DNA from 3 places in the Solibacillus sp. R5-41 genome. Region 3 is predicted to be linked to each of the others. Evidence: riboswitches for the same ligand, from Rfam matches in the RefSeq annotation. Region 3 holds a riboswitch; each other region holds the start of a gene.
The links. Region 3 has a riboswitch for thiamine pyrophosphate ahead of CSE16_RS10485 (ABC transporter substrate-binding protein). Riboswitches for the same ligand answer to the same signal wherever they lie in the genome.
Positions count from the first base shown of each region.

Region 1: another riboswitch for thiamine pyrophosphate. It lies ahead of thiT (energy-coupled thiamine transporter ThiT); the one in region 3 lies ahead of CSE16_RS10485 (ABC transporter substrate-binding protein).
Region 2: another riboswitch for thiamine pyrophosphate. It lies ahead of CSE16_RS17550 (YkoF family thiamine/hydroxymethylpyrimidine-binding protein); the one in region 3 lies ahead of CSE16_RS10485 (ABC transporter substrate-binding protein).

Region 1 covers NZ_CP024123.1:3,765,128-3,771,703, forward strand. Annotated here, with positions in the region: gene CSE16_RS18720 (ABC transporter ATP-binding protein) at 1-137, opposite strand, end outside; gene CSE16_RS18725 (GNAT family N-acetyltransferase) at 305-859, opposite strand; gene CSE16_RS18730 (polyphosphate kinase) at 1,106-1,945, opposite strand; gene map (type I methionyl aminopeptidase) at 2,432-3,184, opposite strand; gene thiT (energy-coupled thiamine transporter ThiT) at 3,678-4,289, opposite strand; TPP riboswitch at 4,378-4,485, opposite strand; gene CSE16_RS18750 (magnetosome magnetite crystal formation protein family) at 4,587-4,913, shown strand; gene CSE16_RS22270 (hypothetical protein) at 4,986-5,105, shown strand; gene CSE16_RS18755 (AAA family ATPase) at 5,171-6,576, opposite strand, start outside.
Region 2 covers NZ_CP024123.1:3,543,571-3,550,146, reverse strand. Annotated here, with positions in the region: gene CSE16_RS17575 (LysR family transcriptional regulator) at 1-537, opposite strand, end outside; gene CSE16_RS17570 (DMT family transporter) at 672-1,658, shown strand; gene CSE16_RS17565 (energy-coupling factor transporter transmembrane component T family protein) at 1,934-2,620, opposite strand; gene CSE16_RS17560 (ABC transporter ATP-binding protein) at 2,670-4,040, opposite strand; gene CSE16_RS17555 (ECF transporter S component) at 4,033-4,614, opposite strand; gene CSE16_RS17550 (YkoF family thiamine/hydroxymethylpyrimidine-binding protein) at 4,616-5,197, opposite strand; TPP riboswitch at 5,277-5,382, opposite strand; partial or broken gene thrS (threonine--tRNA ligase) at 5,998-6,576, shown strand, end outside.
Region 3 covers NZ_CP024123.1:2,170,777-2,177,352, reverse strand. Annotated here, with positions in the region: gene CSE16_RS10500 (response regulator transcription factor) at 1-673, shown strand, start outside; gene CSE16_RS10495 (sensor histidine kinase) at 677-2,083, shown strand; gene CSE16_RS10490 (DMT family transporter) at 2,411-3,283, shown strand; TPP riboswitch at 3,492-3,603, shown strand; gene CSE16_RS10485 (ABC transporter substrate-binding protein) at 3,771-4,751, shown strand; gene CSE16_RS10480 (thiamine-binding protein) at 4,755-5,048, shown strand; gene CSE16_RS10475 (ABC transporter permease) at 5,045-5,830, shown strand; gene CSE16_RS10470 (ABC transporter ATP-binding protein) at 5,805-6,530, shown strand.

The sequences.
Region 1 (6,576 bases), 1.6 Mb from region 3:
GTCGTTTTCCCCGCGCCATTTGGTCCTAACAAGCCTGTAATCTGACCAGGAAAGAAATCAATACTCAAATCCTTAATAATGCGTTTATTTTTAATCGTTTTTGACAAATTTTTCACTTGCACGACTGGTTGTACCAAATATGTCACCCTCTTCTCCTAAATAGTAATTTCCGAAAGATTAAGATTTACCACCCCGACTTCGGATTTATTTACACAATACATTACCAACCCCAACATTTGGTAATATACCAAAATAAAACAACCCTCATTAATCTACGAATTAGAGTAACAAAGGTTGCATTATTTTATTTTTTTTTATATTCCTGCTGGAGCATCGCATACATAAAGTGATCCTCCCATTTCCCATTAATAAATAGTAACTCCCTTAGCAACCCTTCCTGTATAAAGCCTGCTTTTTCTAATACACGGACAGATGCTAAGTTTTGTGGAGAAACATATGCCTCCACGCGATGTAGATTAATTGTTTGAAAAGCAAACCTTAACAACAGATTCACTGCCTCTGTCGCAATTCCTTTGCCGATAAAATCTTTATCCATCGAATAGCCGATAAAGCCACTTGAATACGGCAAACGTTTAATTGCATACAGCGAAATATGACCAATCAGTTGCTGTGAATTTAAATCATATATTCCGAATGAAAACTCTCTATTCGCTTGCAAAAGTTGTATACTTTCTAAAATTTTATTATACTGTGTTACCTCTGTATAATATTCATCTCGATGTAGTGGCTCATAAATCGACCAAAAAAACTTATTATCTGAAAGCAATTTAGCAAGTGCTTTTGCATCTGATTCAATAAAGGTACGCAATAAACACTGCTGTCCAACAAGTCGAACCATTGGATCACCTTTCTTTTGAAATAAATTAAGCAAACTTTTCATCACAATTCACCTACGTATTCACCATTTTAACGTGCTCCAGCAAAATTCCCCCACTTATTAATTGGGTATAAATGCCAAATATACACTGAATTCAGTGGGGTTCCCCCCGGCGGATATCACAGATTTTTAAGGGGAGCTTTTGGAGCATGCTCGAAAAAAATCTGGACGCAATTACGCCGAGGCGTAATTGATAGGAGGGAATTACTATTTAGCTTTTTTCTTTTTTTTGAGTTGCTTTGCTTCCTTTGATTTTACAGGTAATTCAATAGCAGCAGCGGCTTCTTCCTCAGCCGCTTGTGTTTCAAATACATTCGTCAACTGCAAACCTCTGCGTGTAGCTTCTTTTTCAATATGTGCAATGACTTCTTTTAACACTTGAATACGGGCATGTAATTTATTATTTCCAGAAATTAAATGCCATGGCGCATTTTCTGTATCGGTCTTTGCAAACATTTCATCTGCTGCTTCCCCATATAAATCGAACTTTTCCCTGTTCCGCCAATCTTCATCTGTTAATTTCCATGATTTATATGGATTTTCTGCACGATCATTGAAGCGCTTTAGCTGCTCATCTGAATCAATGTGAATCCAAAATTTCATCACGATATAATCACCATCTGTTAATTGTGCTTCAAAACTATTTATTTCTTTATAAGCACGTTTCCATTCATGTTCAGCTGCAAATTTTTCAATACGTTCAACTAATACGCGGCCATACCAAGAGCGGTCAAAAATTGCTATTTGCCCATGCTGTGGCAATTTACGCCAGAAACGATGCATATAATGGTAACGAAGTTCATGTGGCTGTGGCGCCGAAATTGGGTGGACGATTAAACCACGAGGATCGATGCGCTCTGTTAGACGTTTAATCGCGCCCCCCTTCCCCGCTGCATCCATCCCTTCAAATGCTAAAATTAATCCGATTTTATTATTAAATAAAAATTGTTGCGCATTTAACATTTCGTATTGTAGAACTTTCAACTTTTTCTTGTACATTTTTTTATCTACTTCTAAAGACAAATCTAAGTTCTTTAACTGCTTCATCAATTTCATCCTCTCCTAGATCAGCTACTATTAGTTTACTTGAAATTATCTGGATTTGGTAATTTTTGTTCGTTTGTGCTATTTTGCACTTATTTTTTTGGGAAGGAGGAAATAAAGAATACCTTCTGCAGATACAAACTTTCTAATATAGTGGGTAGCGGTGGATTTTTAATTAGATTTTCATTCCAATTTAAAGCAGCATTCTAACTTTTTAAGCTATAGTGCAGATGGAATAAAAAATTTTACGCTTCACCAAATCCTTCCTGTAAAGAACATGTAGCGACAGAAATAAAACCTGGGAATGAGAACGCGAGCATTTATTGTAAGAACAAATTTTGGTGTTAAGTCACTATTCTTCTTGCCAATTTATGCTTTTAGCTTTTCAATTATTAATATTTTCAATGAGCAATTACCTTTAAGTGATTTCCCAAAAAATGATAAATTGCAAAAAAATCGTAACGACTTTAAATGCCGTTACGATTTTTATTAGTCTTCTAACATTGTTAAAATAATTGGTTTATCTTTTGTTACAATAATTGAATGCTCAATTTGGGCTACTAAAGATTTATCTGGTGTTACGAATGTCCAGCCGTCACCTGATTCTACAATGTGCTCTGCTTTTGCTGAAATGAATGGCTCTACAGCAAGTACCATTCCCTCTTTCATTATTGTCGTATCCCAAGCGTCGTAATAATTTAAAATATGGTTTGGTGCTTCATGTAAAGATTTACCTAAGCCGTGGCCTGTTAAGTTCATAATGACAGTTAAACCGTGATCACGCGCCTCACGCTCTACTGCCTTACCAATTTGATTTAATTTTGAACCAGCTTTTACTTTTGTCATCGCACGCTCAAGCGCTGACTTCGCTACTGCACATAACTTTTCTTTGTCCTCATAGCCTTCACCAACTACGAAAGAAATCCCCGTATCTGCAAAATAGCCGTTTAAAGATCCTGAAACGTCAATATTAACGATGTCACCTTCTTGGATTTTCTTTGAACCTGGAATACCATGTGCTACCTCATGATTGACACTAATACAAGTGTATCCTGGGAAATCATATTCTCCTTTTGGTCCTGAAATGGCTCCTGCTTCTGCAAACATGCGCCCTGCAATTTCATCCAATTCCTTCGTAGTAACACCCGGTACTGTCGCAAGCTTCATTGCCTCACGAATTTCCGCGCAAATACGACCAATCTTTTTAAACGCTTGGACTTCTTCTTTAGTTGTAACGATCATGTTAAACTTCCTTCCTCATAATAATGTCTACCCTACACTATATCATACTTAAAAAAAGTTGTAAGGGTTCAATTACTACAACTTGAAGAGTGGCTATTTTTCATCTCTATAAAAGCTGAACTAAAGAATTCCTTCTGCTAATGTAAGCTTTTTGTTATAAATTCTAATAAAGTTTGTGCTCGTTTAGGCTGGCTAAGCACATGAGGCGAACAGCTTTGTTGCACAAATCTGCACTACTCATCCGTGTGCTTTGTGCAAGGCCAGCCTCTGTGTAAGTTTGGCACACTGAACCTTTAGCATATTTTGCGCCGCTACCGTGGGAGGCGGCGGATTCTTAGTTAACTTCCATTCTAATTTTAAGCAGGTTTCATATGTGCAAGTTATATAATAATAAAAGGAGCATCCCATATTCGAGACACTCCTCCATCCTAAATTATTTAATTTATCAATTACTCCTCGATTAAAAGGATGTTTCCATGCTGACATTGCTCCATCAGTTTGACGTAGAACTTCCACCTATAGAAGCGGATGATTTCTGCTGTAGCGAGTTATATGTTTTTAATAATCGTGGTGCGGATGTGAATAATAATACTGCTATAACAGCTGTTAAAATCGTCGCCGGTAGCATGTACGAAGCATTATAAAGTATTGAATATTTCCAGACATTTTCATCACCAGCATATTCCTTAAAGAATACAACACCTGCTAAAAGGTGGGCACCGAATCGTAAAAATCCACCGATGAAAATTCCGATGACAATATAAGTCGTCATTTTCGCTTTGTTTAATGCTTGTGTTGCTTCAAGTAATGGTTTACGTACAACAGCAGCAACTCCTACCGCTGTAAAGGCAATGCCGTAATCAAGTAGTGCCTGCACCCAATGTACTATAAATGCACCGAATACCATTTGTAAAACCCCAATAATTAATCCTGTTGCTAAACCTGCTACTAAGCCCCAACGAATCGCCATTAATACGATGGGTAGCATGACAAAGCTGATGGATCCACCTTGTGCCCATAATTTAAATGAGTATTGGTCTAGTACTAGCCCGATGGCAGCAAAGATTGCAATTTCCACCATCATTAATAATTTCTTTTTGTCCATATCAAATCTCCTCCTTTTTTTCCGATGTAAAAAGTGAGAAGGAATAGAAAAAAACGACATCAGGACAGAGCCTGACTATCGTTTATTAGTCGGTTTCTATCCACATCCCTACGCAAGCGTTAACTTACAGGTTCAAAGAGTCAGTGCATTACGTGCACAATCTCAGCCAACAAATTCGGCACCCCTTGTGGTTACATCTTTTTAATTGTTTGAACTAATAAATTATATCCAATAATAGTAAAATTATCAATACCATTAGTTATAGTTCCTTATAAAAATGTAAAGGAGTTGAATGTTTTGGATAATTCAAAAGGTTTAAGTGCAATTGGCTATTTAAGTATCTTTTTTGCGCCATTCATTGTGCCATTACTAATATTTTTTGTGAGTAAAGACACCGCTATACGTTCACATGCAAAGCGCGCATTTATTTCACAATTAGTCCCATTCGTTTTGGGGATTCTATTTTTAGTTATCTTCGTTTCATCATCGCTTTTCGTATCAAATGCTTTCTCTTTTAATGAAAGTACCATTTTACTCACGATAATTATCTTTATTTTGTACTTACTTCTCACCTGTGCTATTGCTGTTTGGAATTTTGTACAAGCAATCAAAGTAATGCGTTAATATTAATAGGCTTTTTATTAATGGGTATACTAACTTTACTTCCGCTGAAAGAAATTAAAGGAGCGTTCCATTATGAAGCTAAAAAAATTAATAAAAACTGCAATCAAATTTGCGCCAATTATTTATCCAATCGTCAAAAAAATAATTGATAATAGGTCAAAATTAAAGGCTACAAACATGTCAAAAAGATAGCTTTCCACAGTTCCTACATGCAGAAAAACCATTTTGCACGAAATCAAAATGGTTTTTCTATGTTTTTATTTTATGATAATTTCCGTTCGACTATGGCCTTCTTTTAGCTTTTGCACTTGTAAAATTGCTGGCATTGCCGCTTTTAATTCTGCAACATGTGAAATGACGCCAATTAATCGCCCCGTTTGTTGCAAATCAATTAAAATATCAATCGCTTTTCTCAATGATTCCTCATCTAAAGTACCGAAGCCTTCATCAATAAACATCGTATCAATATGAACACTACCTTGCACACTTTGAATGACATCAGCCATCCCTAATGCAAGGGCAAGTGAGGCATTGAATTTTTCTCCACCCGAAAGTGTCTTCACATCGCGGGTTTGTCCTGTATTACTGTCAAACACATCAATGCTTAGCCCACTTTGTGCATTCCCTTCCTTACGTCCAGTAGACTTCAAGAAATATTGACCGTTCGATAAAATACGCAAGCGCTCGTTCGCCGCATGCGTCACTTTTTCTAAGTAACCAATTTGTGCGAAACGTTCAAATGAAATTTTTGCTTCATTTTGACCACGAATAACATCATAAATTTGCTCTACTTGAATTAACTTTCCTTTATATTGCTCAATTTCTGTTGCTACTTTTTGCAATCGGACTTTCGTTGATCGACATTGCTCCATATATGATTCAGCCAGTTTATAGTCCGCATATAGCATCTCAAATTGATGATTCAACTCATTAATTTGCTGCTCCCATGCCGTTAAATCGACAGGTTCTTTCCCCGCTAATTGAGCAGAATCTTCCGCAATTTGTACAGCAAAGGTATGCATTTTTTGTCGGAACTGCTCAATTTCTTGACGCATTTGTTGCTGCACTTCAATCGCTAAAATCGACTTTTTATAGCTCACCTCATCTGTAAATCCGGCATTTTCAAGCGCTAATAAATATTCCGATTTCGCCTTTGATTCCTCCTGTAGCTGGTCAATTTCCCGCTTTTTAGCATGTTCGAAATTAGCCGCACAAGTTTTTTCATTTAATTGTGCTTGCTGCAAATGTTGCGTAGCTCGTTCGATTTCCCCTTTTAACGTTTCATGTTTCAATTGCTCCACCTGCAATGCTGCGTTCACTTGTTGCACTGTTGTAAATTGTGGAAGCATTGACTTTTCACTTTGCTCAAACTTCCCTTGCTCCTGAGCTAATTGCGTATTCACATTCGTTACATAAGTACGCCCTTTTTCAATGCGAGTTTGTAGCGTATCTAACTGTTTCATTAACTCTTCATTCGCATGCTTTTCTGTTACTAATTGCGCCTGCTGCTGTTTCATTTTTTGCAATGCTTGTGCCAACTCGCCAGTCGTTTGCTCATTTTTAAATAGAGAATCAATCGTCACTTGTTGCTCGTCAAGTTGCTTCTGTTTTAATTGTAAATTCCCTAAATCAATATCTAACTTTGATTTCACTTCATAGTATT
Region 2 (6,576 bases), 1.4 Mb from region 3:
CTCATGTATTAGTTGTTCGATGGATGTTGTGTTTACATCTGATATTAATACAAGCTCTTCTTGAAAAACATTATGGTACACAAGCTCTGGGTGAGGGTCTATTTCAGTCACAAAAGCTCCATCAATCTGATGTTTTAATACATCTTCTTGCAGCTTTTCAGTCACTCCAGAGAATAGCGACAAATCCACATTCTTATATTTTTTAGTGTACGTTGATAGAATTGTCGGTAGTTTAATGACAGTTTCAACTGTGCCTATTTCTAATTTACCAGAAGGTTCCTCTCTACTTTGCACAAATTTTACCATTTCGTTTGTTAATGATAATATCTTTTCGCAATATACTAATAGCTTTTTTCCCTCGGGTGTTAAACTCATTCCTCGATTATGTCGGTTGAACAAAGGTGTATTTAGTTCCGTTTCAAGTTTTTGGATCCTCGATGTAATATTTGACTGTACATAACTTAACTCTTTTGCTGCTTCTGTAACGGTACCTTTTTCAGCGACCTTTTGGAAAATCTCTAAATCTTTTAATTCCATTATTTTACCTCATCATTCATTTTCTTTATGGTATCACTAAAAATGATAGCAAACATCATTTTTATTCATTTTACATGATGGGTGATTATGGAGTTTAATGAGTAAGGCAATATTGTGAAGGAGATTGGTATGTTATGAAAAATAATGTGTTATTAGGTGTTATTTTATGTTTTATTGCAAGTGTGTCATGGGGAGCGATGTTTCCCATTGCTCATCATGCTTTTCAATATATTGATCCATTCTACTTTACTATTTTCCGTTATGGAGCAGTGACGGTTATCTTAGTTGTAGTTCTCTATTGGAAGGAAGGGAAAGAGGCTTTTCAATTAGAAGGAAAAGCAGCATCGCTTTGGTTTTTCGGTACAATGGCATTTACTGTTTATAATTTACTCATTTTCTGGGGAGAAGATTTATTAGGTGAGCCAGGCGTAATGGTTGCATCTATTATGGAATCTTTAATGCCGATGATCTCCATTGTTATTGTATGGATTTTACATAGACGCCGCCCTTATGCATTTACCCTGTTATGTGTTTTAGTAGCCTTTATCGGCGCAATGCTTGTTATTACAAAAGGTAATTTAGTATCGTTTCTTTCTGCAACGGATGATATTATACCATCCATCCTTATCTTAATCGCGGTTATTGGATGGGTAATATACACAATGGGAGGAAATCAGTTTAGAGGGTGGTCTGCGCTCCGCTATTCCACATTAAGTTGTTTAATGGGAACTTTGACTGCAGCTGTAATTGTGTTTACATTAACGCTTATGGGATATGTTGCTCCACCAACAGTTGAAACAATTAAAATTGTAAGCCCACATTTATTATTTATGATTATTTTCCCGGGTGTTATTGCATTAGTAGGGTGGAACATAGGGGTCAGCATTCTAACTCCATTGAACGGACTTTTGTTTATTAACTTTGTTCCGGTAACAACACTTGTTATTTCAATTGTTCAAGGTAATCAAGTAAATTCCTATGAGAGTATTGGAATCATTTTTATCCTTTTCTCTCTCGTATCGAATAATATATATATTCGAATGAATCAGAAGAAAAAGTTGTCAGAGCAATTGTCTCCGAGGAGCAAAGTGCTGAAAACTAGAAAGTTACTAAGTGAATAAAGGGATGTATTCGAGCGTCTTTTCTACAGAGTGGTTTGTAGAGAAGACGCTTTTAATATAATCCTGCACCAGGTGCAAACACAATTTACTACAATTAATAATAATACATTGAGTGAGGATAATAGACTATTTTACACAAGTGTCCTTGTAGAATGACAAACCCAAATGCATTTGCTTTACATTAAAGAACGAGAACCAATTACAAATGAATTACACAAAAAAGTTTCCACCTTCTCATGAGGCGGAAACTTTTCCTTAATTCTTGGATTATTATTTTAACCAAGCCACAAACTATTCGTACAGCTTAACAGAAGCACGATTAGGAATAAAGCGGCACAAACGCCATCTATTTTGCTTACTGTTATCACTTGAAAATAGCTAGTTCTTCGTTCTCCTGTAAAGCCTCTTGCTTCCATCGCAAATGCAGCTCGCTCGGCTTTACGAACAGCGCCTGCTAGCATAGGGATTAAAATTCTCCGTAAGCCAAGAAGTCGTTGTAAAGCATTTTTCTCTGGAGTAGCTCCTCTTAATCTATGTGCTTGTTGAATATGAATAAATTCATCCTTTAACACAGGTAGGAATTGGTAGCCGACCATTACCCCATATGCAATTTTAGGAGACAGTTTTAATTGCTGCATTAAGCTCATGATAAAAGTATTTGGATTCGTCGTAAAAGCGAACAAGAGAGAAAGGCTTGAAAACGCCAAGATCCGAAAACTTAATGATAAAGCATAATGCAACTGTGTTTCTGTAACGTTTAGTACCCAAAAAGACCAAATAACAGGTCCAGATTGATCTTCCGCAAAAACAATCGTTGACCAAAAATACCCGAAAGCCGTCACAAAAAAAGGAATCATAAACAACAACCATTTTTTCCAATTAATTCGACTAAACAATATTTGTAGCACAAGTATGCCAATACAAAACACGAACGGAGTCCACGGATCAAAAAAGAAAGCCATCGTAAGCATACAAACTGTGAACAATAAAAATTTCAGTGAAGGATTCATTTTATGTAAAGCATGCTTCACGTGACATCAATCCTTTCGGTGGTAGTAAGTGATGATCCAATTGCAGGTTTTCATTTCTCCAAACATCGGCAGCGGGAAACTTTCCAGTCAGATGCCCATTATTTAGTAATAATATCGAATCGGCTATGCAATAAGCGAACTCCATATCATGTGTAACGATCAAAAATGTTGTTCCAGCTCGGGATCGCTCATCTATTAATTGAAACAACTCAGATAATGCTGCTGCATCTTGACCGGAAGTAGGCTCATCCATCACAATCACATCACGTCCATCCGAAAGCATTGCTGCAATCGCTACTCTTCGCTTTTGCCCATGACTAACTGCAAAAGGATGGGCATCTGCAATGGGGGTTAATTTTAGTCGAGTTAACATTTTATCGACATCCTTTCCCCCACCAAATGCAACTTCATCATGGACTTTTTTTGTTAGGAATAAAAATTCTGGTGACTGTGGCACATATCCTAAATTTTCAGGCTGAACCGTTCCACTAGAAGGGATTAATCGACACAATGATTTTAATAAAGTAGACTTTCCACTACCATTAGGACCAGCCAAAACTGTTATTTCACCACGATTTAAAGTGAAAGAAACTTCTTGGAGAAACGGTTTCGCACTTATGCTACTGGCAAGGAAAGTAACATCTTCTTGCATGGAGCTATTCCGTTTTTGTAAAGGGGTAGCATCCTCAGTTTTATTTAATGGGATGTTTCGTTCAAAAAAATCCCCCCATAGATCTAATTGATGCTCAATGGCAACAATCGTAATTTTTCGTTTTAACTGTAGCTGATCCAACCATTCCACATATTTTAGGGCAGTGTAAGGGTCTAAGTGAGCAATCGGTTCGTCTAACAACAAAATTTCAGGCTCCATAATGAGTGCACATGCAGTAGCAATTCGCTGTTTTTGGCCACCTGAAAGCTTTTGAATAATTGCGTGACGAAACCCACTTAAGCCCGTCAATTCCAACACCTCGTGAATACGACCATCCATGTCTTCACGTGGTATATGCAAGTTTTCTAATGTAAATGCAAGTTCTTCCTCTACCGTTTGCATGCAAAACTGAGCATCGGGATCTTGAAAAACAGTTGCTATCCGGCGATTTATTTCTCCAGGGATATAAGAGAAACTGTCTTTCCCGAACAGCTCTAATGACCCAGTTAAGATGCCATCACAATTATCAGGGTAAAGTCTATTACATAAATACAGTAAGGTTGTTTTACCACAGCCGCTTGGACCTGTAATGACAACACGCTCTCCGCGACGAATGGACAACGAAAGATTCTCGAGTATTGGCTGTTCTTCGTCGGGATAAGAGAAAGTTACATTGTTAAAGCAGATAACATTAGGCATGTGATTCACCTTTTTTCGAGCGTGAAATGGCATATCCGCGGAGTGAACCCGTAGCGAGTAATCCGTCTGATAAAGCTTTTCCACCGACACCGGCAATTAGAGCACCACTTAATATGCGAAGTCCTAACATTAATGCTACGTAACCTGTGCTGTACACGGCAAAGCCCCCTAAAAAGTATCCATATACAAAGCTGAAAACGGCTGAGCCAACACCAGCTAACATTAATACCCACAAGTCAAAGCGTTTGTAGCGTGTTGCGGCAAAAACTGCTTCTGCTCCCAATCCTTGAATAAGACCTGTAAGAATTAAACGCGGACCAATGGCATTGCCCAATAAAACCTCTATTGTTGCTGCGATTGTTTCAGAAATGACTGCTGCGCCAGGTTTACGAATAATATACATGCAAATAATCGATACGATAAACCAAATGCCGAAGATCCATTCATACGCAATAGGACCAATAAACCCTGCCCAAATATTTCCTGCATGTAGAAATAGTAAATAGACAATACCAAACACAACAGAAAATAAAGACATAAGTACAATCTCTTTTAGCTTCCAAGATTTCAACATATTAAAGACCTCCGTGAGAAGGACTATTAATACTCATTGAAACCGTCATAACAAGATGTTTATGTTTTTCCGATCGTGCATGTGTGAAAGATTCTTCGTAAAATTCAAATACATCGTGTATGTCTCCGTGAATACCACTTGCATAATGCATCGACTCATTGTAAACACCATGCGTTTTTGCACGGTCTATTTCACTATAAATAACATTCATATAATCAGGATTATTCATCGGATAAAGAGCAAATTGAGAGGAAACATATTGTTTCGTCGTATCTGTATTTGCTACTTCATCTCCTTTATCCAAAAATACATCTCCTGCAGTGTCACCTGGACAACCAACTGAAAAAGTACCAGATAATGCAATATGCTCTCCCGTTTTAGCAGCATGTAAAGTGATGGCTTTTGCCACATTAAATACATGCACCTGTTTTCCACGAATAACAGTAGATACGTCATCCGTATGCATCCACACATTTGATGTATCTGTTTCTAGAAGAGCACCTTTAATTACCGAAATAAAATCATTGGTCATTGGATGAAGAGAAAAACGAAATCCAACGATAGGGCTTAAACCGCATTGCATATTAAAAACCTCCCGAAAAATTTTCATAAAAAAAGACCACATCCGTGAAGATGCAGCCACTTATCCAAAATGAAAAAATCGGAAAGTCACCGCACTTCCTCACGCAGGTATTATCCTGATCGAGTTATAAGGGATCGGAGCAAAAGCTCGCATCTCAGCCAAAGTGGGCACCCCTAGTGCAGAAAACGGTATGTAGTTTTTTTAATGTGCCATCAGTATAACCTACCAATATTATCATTGTAAATGAAGTTTTATTATTTCATACTTTCGTCCATGGTTGATATATTTAAGTATTGGGAGTTAACAAAGAATATCGTGCGTGTTGTGTTTTGCATAGAGTGCACAAATAATATTCCATTCATATGGGGATTTTACGAGATATGTGGGCACTATTGTAAGGCAATTTATGAAACAAGTAAATCCAATCATAGCAACGATTGTAGAATGTATTTTCTGTAAATTCTTGAAAATGGGTTATTGACAATATTTTAGGTGTAGGTTAGATTAAATACTAATTTCAATTTAAAAAGCAATGATAAGGATATGAATCGTTTTAGTGAAGATCAAAAGAGAGGGAAATCACCGGCTGAAAGTTTCCTGATTGGATGAATCGATTTACTCCCTTGGAGCTGTGCTAGGAAACTAGTGACGTGTACAGGCGTTATCTGTATCAATGAGCTACTGATGCAACAGTACAGTAGGAATTTGGGTGGAACCACGGGTATTCAAACACATACTCGTCCCTTTGTGGACGAATATGTGTTTTTTTTATTTACCAAAAAAAGAAAAGGAGTGGTAGTATGTCAAATCAAGAAGTAACGATTCAATTTCCGAATGGCGAACGAAAACGTTTTGCTAAAGGTGTTACGCTAACCGAAATCGCCAAGTCGATTAGTCCTAGCTTAGCGAAAAAATCAATTGTAGGTAGTGTAAATACGACGGCAACCGATTTGACACGACCAATTCTAGTGGATGCTGAAATTTCTCTGTATGATGCTGCGTCAAAAGAAGGCTTAGAGGTACTTCGTCATTCAACAGCGCACTTGTTAGCACAAGCGGTGAAGCGTTTATATCCAAATGCAAAATTTGGTGTTGGTCCAGTAATTGAAAACGGGTTTTATTATGATATTGAAATGACTCATACGTTAGTGCCAGAAGATTTAGGTGTAATTGAACGCGAAATGAAAAAGATTGTAAGCGAGAACTTCCAAGTTGTTCGCAAGGAAGTAACGAGAGAAGAAGCGAGTCAAATTTTTGTGCATGACTATTTAAAGCTTGAGCTACTAGAAGCAATTCCTGCAGAAGAACGCGTAACGGTTTATGAGCAAGGAGAATTTATCGATTTATGTAGAGGACCACATGTGCCATCCACAAATAAA
Region 3 (6,576 bases):
TGAGGAAGATATTTTAAGAATTATAAAAACGGTTTTAATAAAAGAAGGGATTGAAAAAGTTGTAACTTCTACCACTGCAAAAGGAGGCTTTGACGAGTTCCAACAATCACATCCAGACCTTGTATTATTAGACATAATGTTACCAGATGGAGAAGGTTATGATGTATGTAAACAAATAAGAAATATTTCGAATGTGCCAATTTTATTTATATCAGCAAAATCAGAGGAATTGGACAAGCTCTTAGGCTTTGCCATTGGTGGTGATGATTATATAACAAAACCATTTAGTCCTAAAGAGGTTGCTTATCGAGTAAAAGCTCAGTTACGAAGGGCAGAATTTTTGCTAACGGATAACAAGACAGATCCTATAATTATAGCTGGTCCGTTTGAATTGAACGATCAAAAAGCGGAGTTATTAAAAAATAAGGAAGTCATTGAATTAAAGCCAAAAGAACTTGGTTTAATGAAGTATTTTCTCCAAAATATTAACAAGGTGATTAGTAAAGAAAGGCTCTATGATACCGTCTGGGGTGAGGACTATTTTGGCTCGGATAATACAGTGATGGTTCATATCCGGCGATTGCGAGAAAAAATAGAAATTAATCCCTCCTCTCCAAAATTTTTAATTACTGTAAAAGGGTTAGGCTATAAATTTACTGTAGAGGATGAATAAATCATGACGTGGAAGTTAACTGGAAGATATATACTTTCCGTTGTATTAGTCGTAATTCTCGTTGTTTTCATAAATATGTTTACAATGTTTGCTTTATTGCTAGCTCAGTCTGCTTTTAACTTACCAATATTTAAAGGAAACGAAGCAACGCCTGAACAATTTACAAGACAATTTCAAGAGAACATAAATATAGCAAATAATCATGTGACTATTACCGAAAAAGGAAAAAAAGCGTTGGTCGAAGAAAATGCTTGGATTCAAATTTTAGACGAAAATGGTAAGGTAATCTATGGCTATAGGGTGCCAACAGGTATAAAGGAAAAGTATACGCCATCAGAAATCATTCAAAACTATAAATATCAGGAGATTAATGGGGATACAACTGTATTTGTTGGTAATAAAAAGGAAGAATCCTATAATTACAGTTATTTTATTGGAATAGAGAATCCCAGTGTAAATCGCTTATTTATTTCGTTTGATAATCAGGACATATTTCAAGCAGTAAAAGTTGGCGCTATTGTTCTTATTATAGACATCTTCATCGCCTTATTAATTGGCTACTTATTTAGTAAACGTCTAACAAAACCTATACAAATACTCATTAATGGCATCAAAAGACTGGCGAATAAAGATTATACTGTCCATTATGAGCCTAAAGGGGTTTATAAAGACGTTTTTCATAATGTCAATTTATTATCTAATCAACTTACAGCCAATGAAAAGGAAAGAAAGAAGTTGGAGATGATGAGAGAAGAGTGGATAGGAAATATTTCACATGATATAAAAACTCCATTAGCTTCCATACAAGGATATGCTGAATTAATAAAAGATCCAGATTATAACTTTAGTTTATCAGAAATAAGGGAATACGCTGAGATTATTGAACAAAAGTCTTTGTATATAAAAGAGGTAATGGATGATTTAAATTTAACGACAAGATTAAAAAATAAAGCATTATCATTAAACAAAGAAACGGTTAATATTGTTTCTTTATTAAGAAATATGGTAATTGATATCTTAAATGATCCGCATTATTCTAATCGCCATATAGAGTTTCATGTAAATCAAGAGAATATACCTGTAGCGATTGATGAAATTCTTTTTCGAAGAGCGATCAATAATCTAATTTATAATGCGATTGTTCATAATGATGAAAATGTAATAATAGATGTAATGATTGAGAAATGTGAACGAACTCATATAACTATAAAGGACAATGGAAAAGGCATAAAGAATGAGGAACTTGATAAAATTTTTGATCGCTATTACCGAGGAACCAGTACCGGAGAAGCACATAAAGGATCTGGACTTGGAATGGCCATAGCTAAAGATATTATTCAGGAACATAATGGAGAGCTTACGATTAACAGTGAACTTGGTTTTGGGACAACGGTAGAAATTAAATTTTAAAGAACCCTAGTAAAATTAAAACGTTGCCGAATTAAACAGCAATATTTTATTCATTAATAACAGTATGTTGAGTTAATAAAATTCAGTTAATGACTGGGGTTTTTTTCAGTGATTAGATTAAATCTTTTTTATAAAACTACAGATACATCTACAACAAGTGGAGGCGCACATTTGAAGCTACCTGCCTTATCCAAAACCCAATCGCCAACAGTAAATTTCATTGAATTTTGTACACTTTTTCGATTTTAGTAAATTCTCCTTCCATTTTTACTAAATATTGATTATTGTTAAACTATTCGTATAAATTCATAGAGAGAAGGAATATTTATGCAGAAATATAAAGGCGAAATTTTGATGCTCATTACGGCCGTGATGTGGGGGAGCGGTTTCGTCGGCATGGCTGTTGGGCTAGAGTACTGGACCGTCTTTCAATTAATGGCTGGGCGCTTTTTATTAGCGTCCATTATTTTAAGCGTTATATTTTATAAAAAGTTAAAATTAATTACGAAAAGCGTTCTTTGGAAGGGTGCTGTCCTTGGCGCCATCTTATTTGCCGCATTTGCTTTGCAAACGATGGGGCTGGAGTACACGACACCCTCGAAAAATGCTTTTTTAACAGCTTTAAATGTTATTATTGTACCAATCATTGCGTATGTCATTTATAAACGTCGCATTGATCGCTTTGAATTTATTGCTGCCGGAATGGCGATTGTCGGAATTGGCTTTTTATCATTACAAGACTCGCTCACAATCAATTTTGGCGATTTCCTGTCCATTTTATGTGCAGTTGGCTTTGCCTTTGACATTTTCTATACAAATGTTTTCGTCAAAACTGAGGATGCACTTGCTTTAACAATTGTTCAATTTTATACGGCGACGATTTTAAGTATTGCTTCAGTCCTAGTGCTTGGTGAGGTGCCAACTACATATTCTTCGGAAGGGATCTACGTTATTCTTTACTTAGCGGTTTTCTGTACGGCGGTTGCGTATGTGTGTCAAAATATTGGGATGCAATATGCAAATCCAACAAAATCCGCAATTATCCTATCAACGGAAGCTTTATTCGGTACGATATTCTCGGTATGGCTACTCAGCGAAATATTAACGGGGCGTATGCTGTTCGGCTGTGTGTTAATTTTTGTTGCCATTATATTTGCCGAGGTCAAGCCAACCTTTAAAAGGAAAAAATTATATGCATAAAAGGATGGAAAGCAACCTGTTTTTTAGGTTGCTTTTTTGTGAGGGGAAAAAGTTGAAATACGTGCCAATTCACATGAAATCACCCATTATTCGCACTTTATTCAGGTACTACGAAAGGCTTTTAAAGTGAAAAATCGGAAAACTGGATATATTAAGCTTGACCTATGTGTCGGATATCGTTACGATAGGCATTGAAAAGTTCATAGACCTAAAAATGTAGGGGTGCTAGTGTTGCTAGCTGAGAAAGTGATCCATGGAGAGACTTACCCTTTGAACCTGAACTGGTTAATACCGGCGGAGGAAACATTGACACGTAGATTGTTATTTAGTTTATTTTTGTAACTATTTGTTTCTTGTTCGACGCCTGGTACCCAATGTACCAGGCGTTTTTTACATTTTTCTATTAGTCCTTTTCATTTGAAAGATAGATCTTGCAAAAAAACGCAAGAATCTGTACATACTTAGGCGAAAAAGGGAGGATTTTTACATGTGGAAATGGTTAAGTATTATTGGCATGTCATTGCTATTAGTAGGCTGTCAACAAGATGCTAAAACAGAAGATTCAGATTTGACGAAAGTTCAAGTGGTGCTTGATTGGACGCCAAATACGAATCATACGGGCTTATATGTTGCCCAGGAAAAAGGGTATTTTGAGGAAGCAGGTCTGGATGTTGAAATTATTCAACCAGGGGATGCAGGTGCAGATCAGCTTGTTGCAACAGGCAAAGCACAGTTCGGAATTAGTGCCCAAGAATCCGTTACACAGGCGCGATTGCAAGGTGTCCCAATCGTTTCCATTGCAGCCATCATTCAGCACAATACATCGGGTTTTGCATCATTAAAGGAAACGGGGATTCAAACACCAAAAGATTTTGAAGGAAAAACATATGGCGGCTGGGGTTCACCAGTTGAACAAGCCATTATAAAAACGGTAATGGGCATGGAAGATGGGGATGTAGAGAAAGTAGACATTGTTAACGCCGGCTCTGCAGACTTTTTTAATATGATGAAACAAGATATTGATTTTGCATGGATTTACTACGGCTGGACAGGCATTGAAGCGGAGTTACGTGAGCAAGCTATTGATATGCTATATTTAACAGATTATGCGAAAGAATTGGATTACTATACACCGGTAATTATTACGAATGAAAAGTACATTGACGAGGAAGAAGAAACGGTTCGTGCATTTATGCAGGCCGTAAGCAAAGGCTATGAACTAGCGATTAACGAGCCAGAAGAAGCGGCAAGTATGCTATTAAAAGCCGTACCAGAATTAGATGAAGAACTAGTAGTGAACAGTGCGATTTGGTTATCGAAACAGTACCAAGCAGAAGCGTCACAGTGGGGAATCCAATCATTAGACGTATGGGAAAACTACGCGAATTGGATGTTCGAAAATAAGTTAATCGAAAAAGAATTAGATGCTGAAAAAGCATTTACAAATCAATTTTTACCGGAGGAATAAAAAATGGCCAACAGTTTAGTAAGTATTCAAATTATCCCGAAAACAGAACGGTATGAAGATGTGATCCCGTATGTCGATGCAGCCATTGCAATGATTGATGCGTCTGGGGTCGTTTATCGCGTAGGTCCTTTAGAAACAACGATGGAAGGCGAGCTAACACAGCTTCTACAACTGATTGAAAAAATGAATGAAAAAATGGTGGAACTGGGTGCAATTAGCGTCATTTCTCAAGTGAAAATTTTATATAACCCACAAGGTGCATCAATCGAAAAGCTAACGGGGAAATATGATTCATGAACCTTTGGAAAAAGTATCGCATTACGATAGGCTTTTTACTAAGTTTATTCATCATTGCCGAAATTGTCGTGCGGCTACTAGATTTACCAGTTTGGCTATTTCCTGCACCATCTGTAGTCATAATGGAGCTTTTTCAAACGTCTGATGAACTTTTACCACATGTCATTGCAACGGTTAAGCTAACAATCATCGGTTTAACAGCTGGAAGTTTAATTGGTTTTATCGTAGGGATTTTATTGCATTTACTGCCGATCGTCCATAAAGTTGGCTATCCATTAATCCTGATATCGCAAAATATCCCGACGATTGTGCTAGCGCCACTATTAATCATTTGGTTTGGCTTCGGGCTTATGCCAAAGGTCGTCATTATTGGGTTAGTATGCTTCTTCCCAATTGCGATTGCCCTGTTGGATGGGTTACGTCAAACGACACCAGAACTGCGACAGTATTTTCAAATGGCTGGTGCGACAAAATGGCAGCAATTTTGGAAGCTTGAGCTACCGTTTGCAATGCCAGCGTTATTTTCAGGGTTAAAGATTGCCGCTACGTATAGCGTGATGGGTGCGGTCATTACCGAATGGCTCGGTGCGAAACAAGGTTTAGGCGTGTATATGACATATGCACAATCAGCCTTTCGCACAGATCGCGTGTTTGTTGCGATTACACTCATTGTCGTACTAAGCTTAAGCGTTTTCGGAATCATTCGCCTAATAGAAGAGCGTTTTGTACATAGCTATAAAAAGGAGGAGCCACATCATGCTAACAATTCAAGCACTCCATAAGCAATTTCAGCAGCAAGAAGTTTTGCAAGATATTGATTTACATGTACAAGATGGAGAAATCGTGGCATTGCTTGGTCCTTCTGGTAGCGGTAAAAGTACATTATTACAATGTGTTGGCGGGATATTGCCACCATCTTCTGGTCAAATTTTCATTGATGATACGCTCATTAATGGGGAAAGTGGGCACATTAGCTATATGCCACAGCATCACTGCCTATTACCTTGGCGAACGGTGTTACAAAACGTACTGCTTGCACAAGAATTATCGGGCACGGTTAATAAGGATGAAGCTATTGAATGGATTGAACGTATTGGATTAGGGGATTATTTACACGCCTATCCACACGAAATTTCAGGTGGCATGAAGCAGCGTATATCCTTTTTACGTGCTTTATTAAGTCCGCAAAGCTTGCTCTGTCTAGACGAGCCTTTTTCAGCACTGGATGAAATTACACGCCATAAAATGCACATTTGGCTATTAGAAATGTGGAAAAAACGTCAAAAGTCTATTTTATTTATTACCCATCAAATTGATGAAGCGCTTTTTTTGGCAAACCGTATTTATGTGCTATCGGAACGCCCGGCAACGATTAAAGCAGAAATCCAAGTGCCGTTTCCAAAAGAGCGCACAAAGGAACTGTTAGAAACCGAGGAATTTTTCCAAGCACGTACAAAGCTTTTGAACTTGTTGATGGAGTGAAAATCTTATAAAGCACAATTCATTGTTTAAATGGATTGTGCTTTAC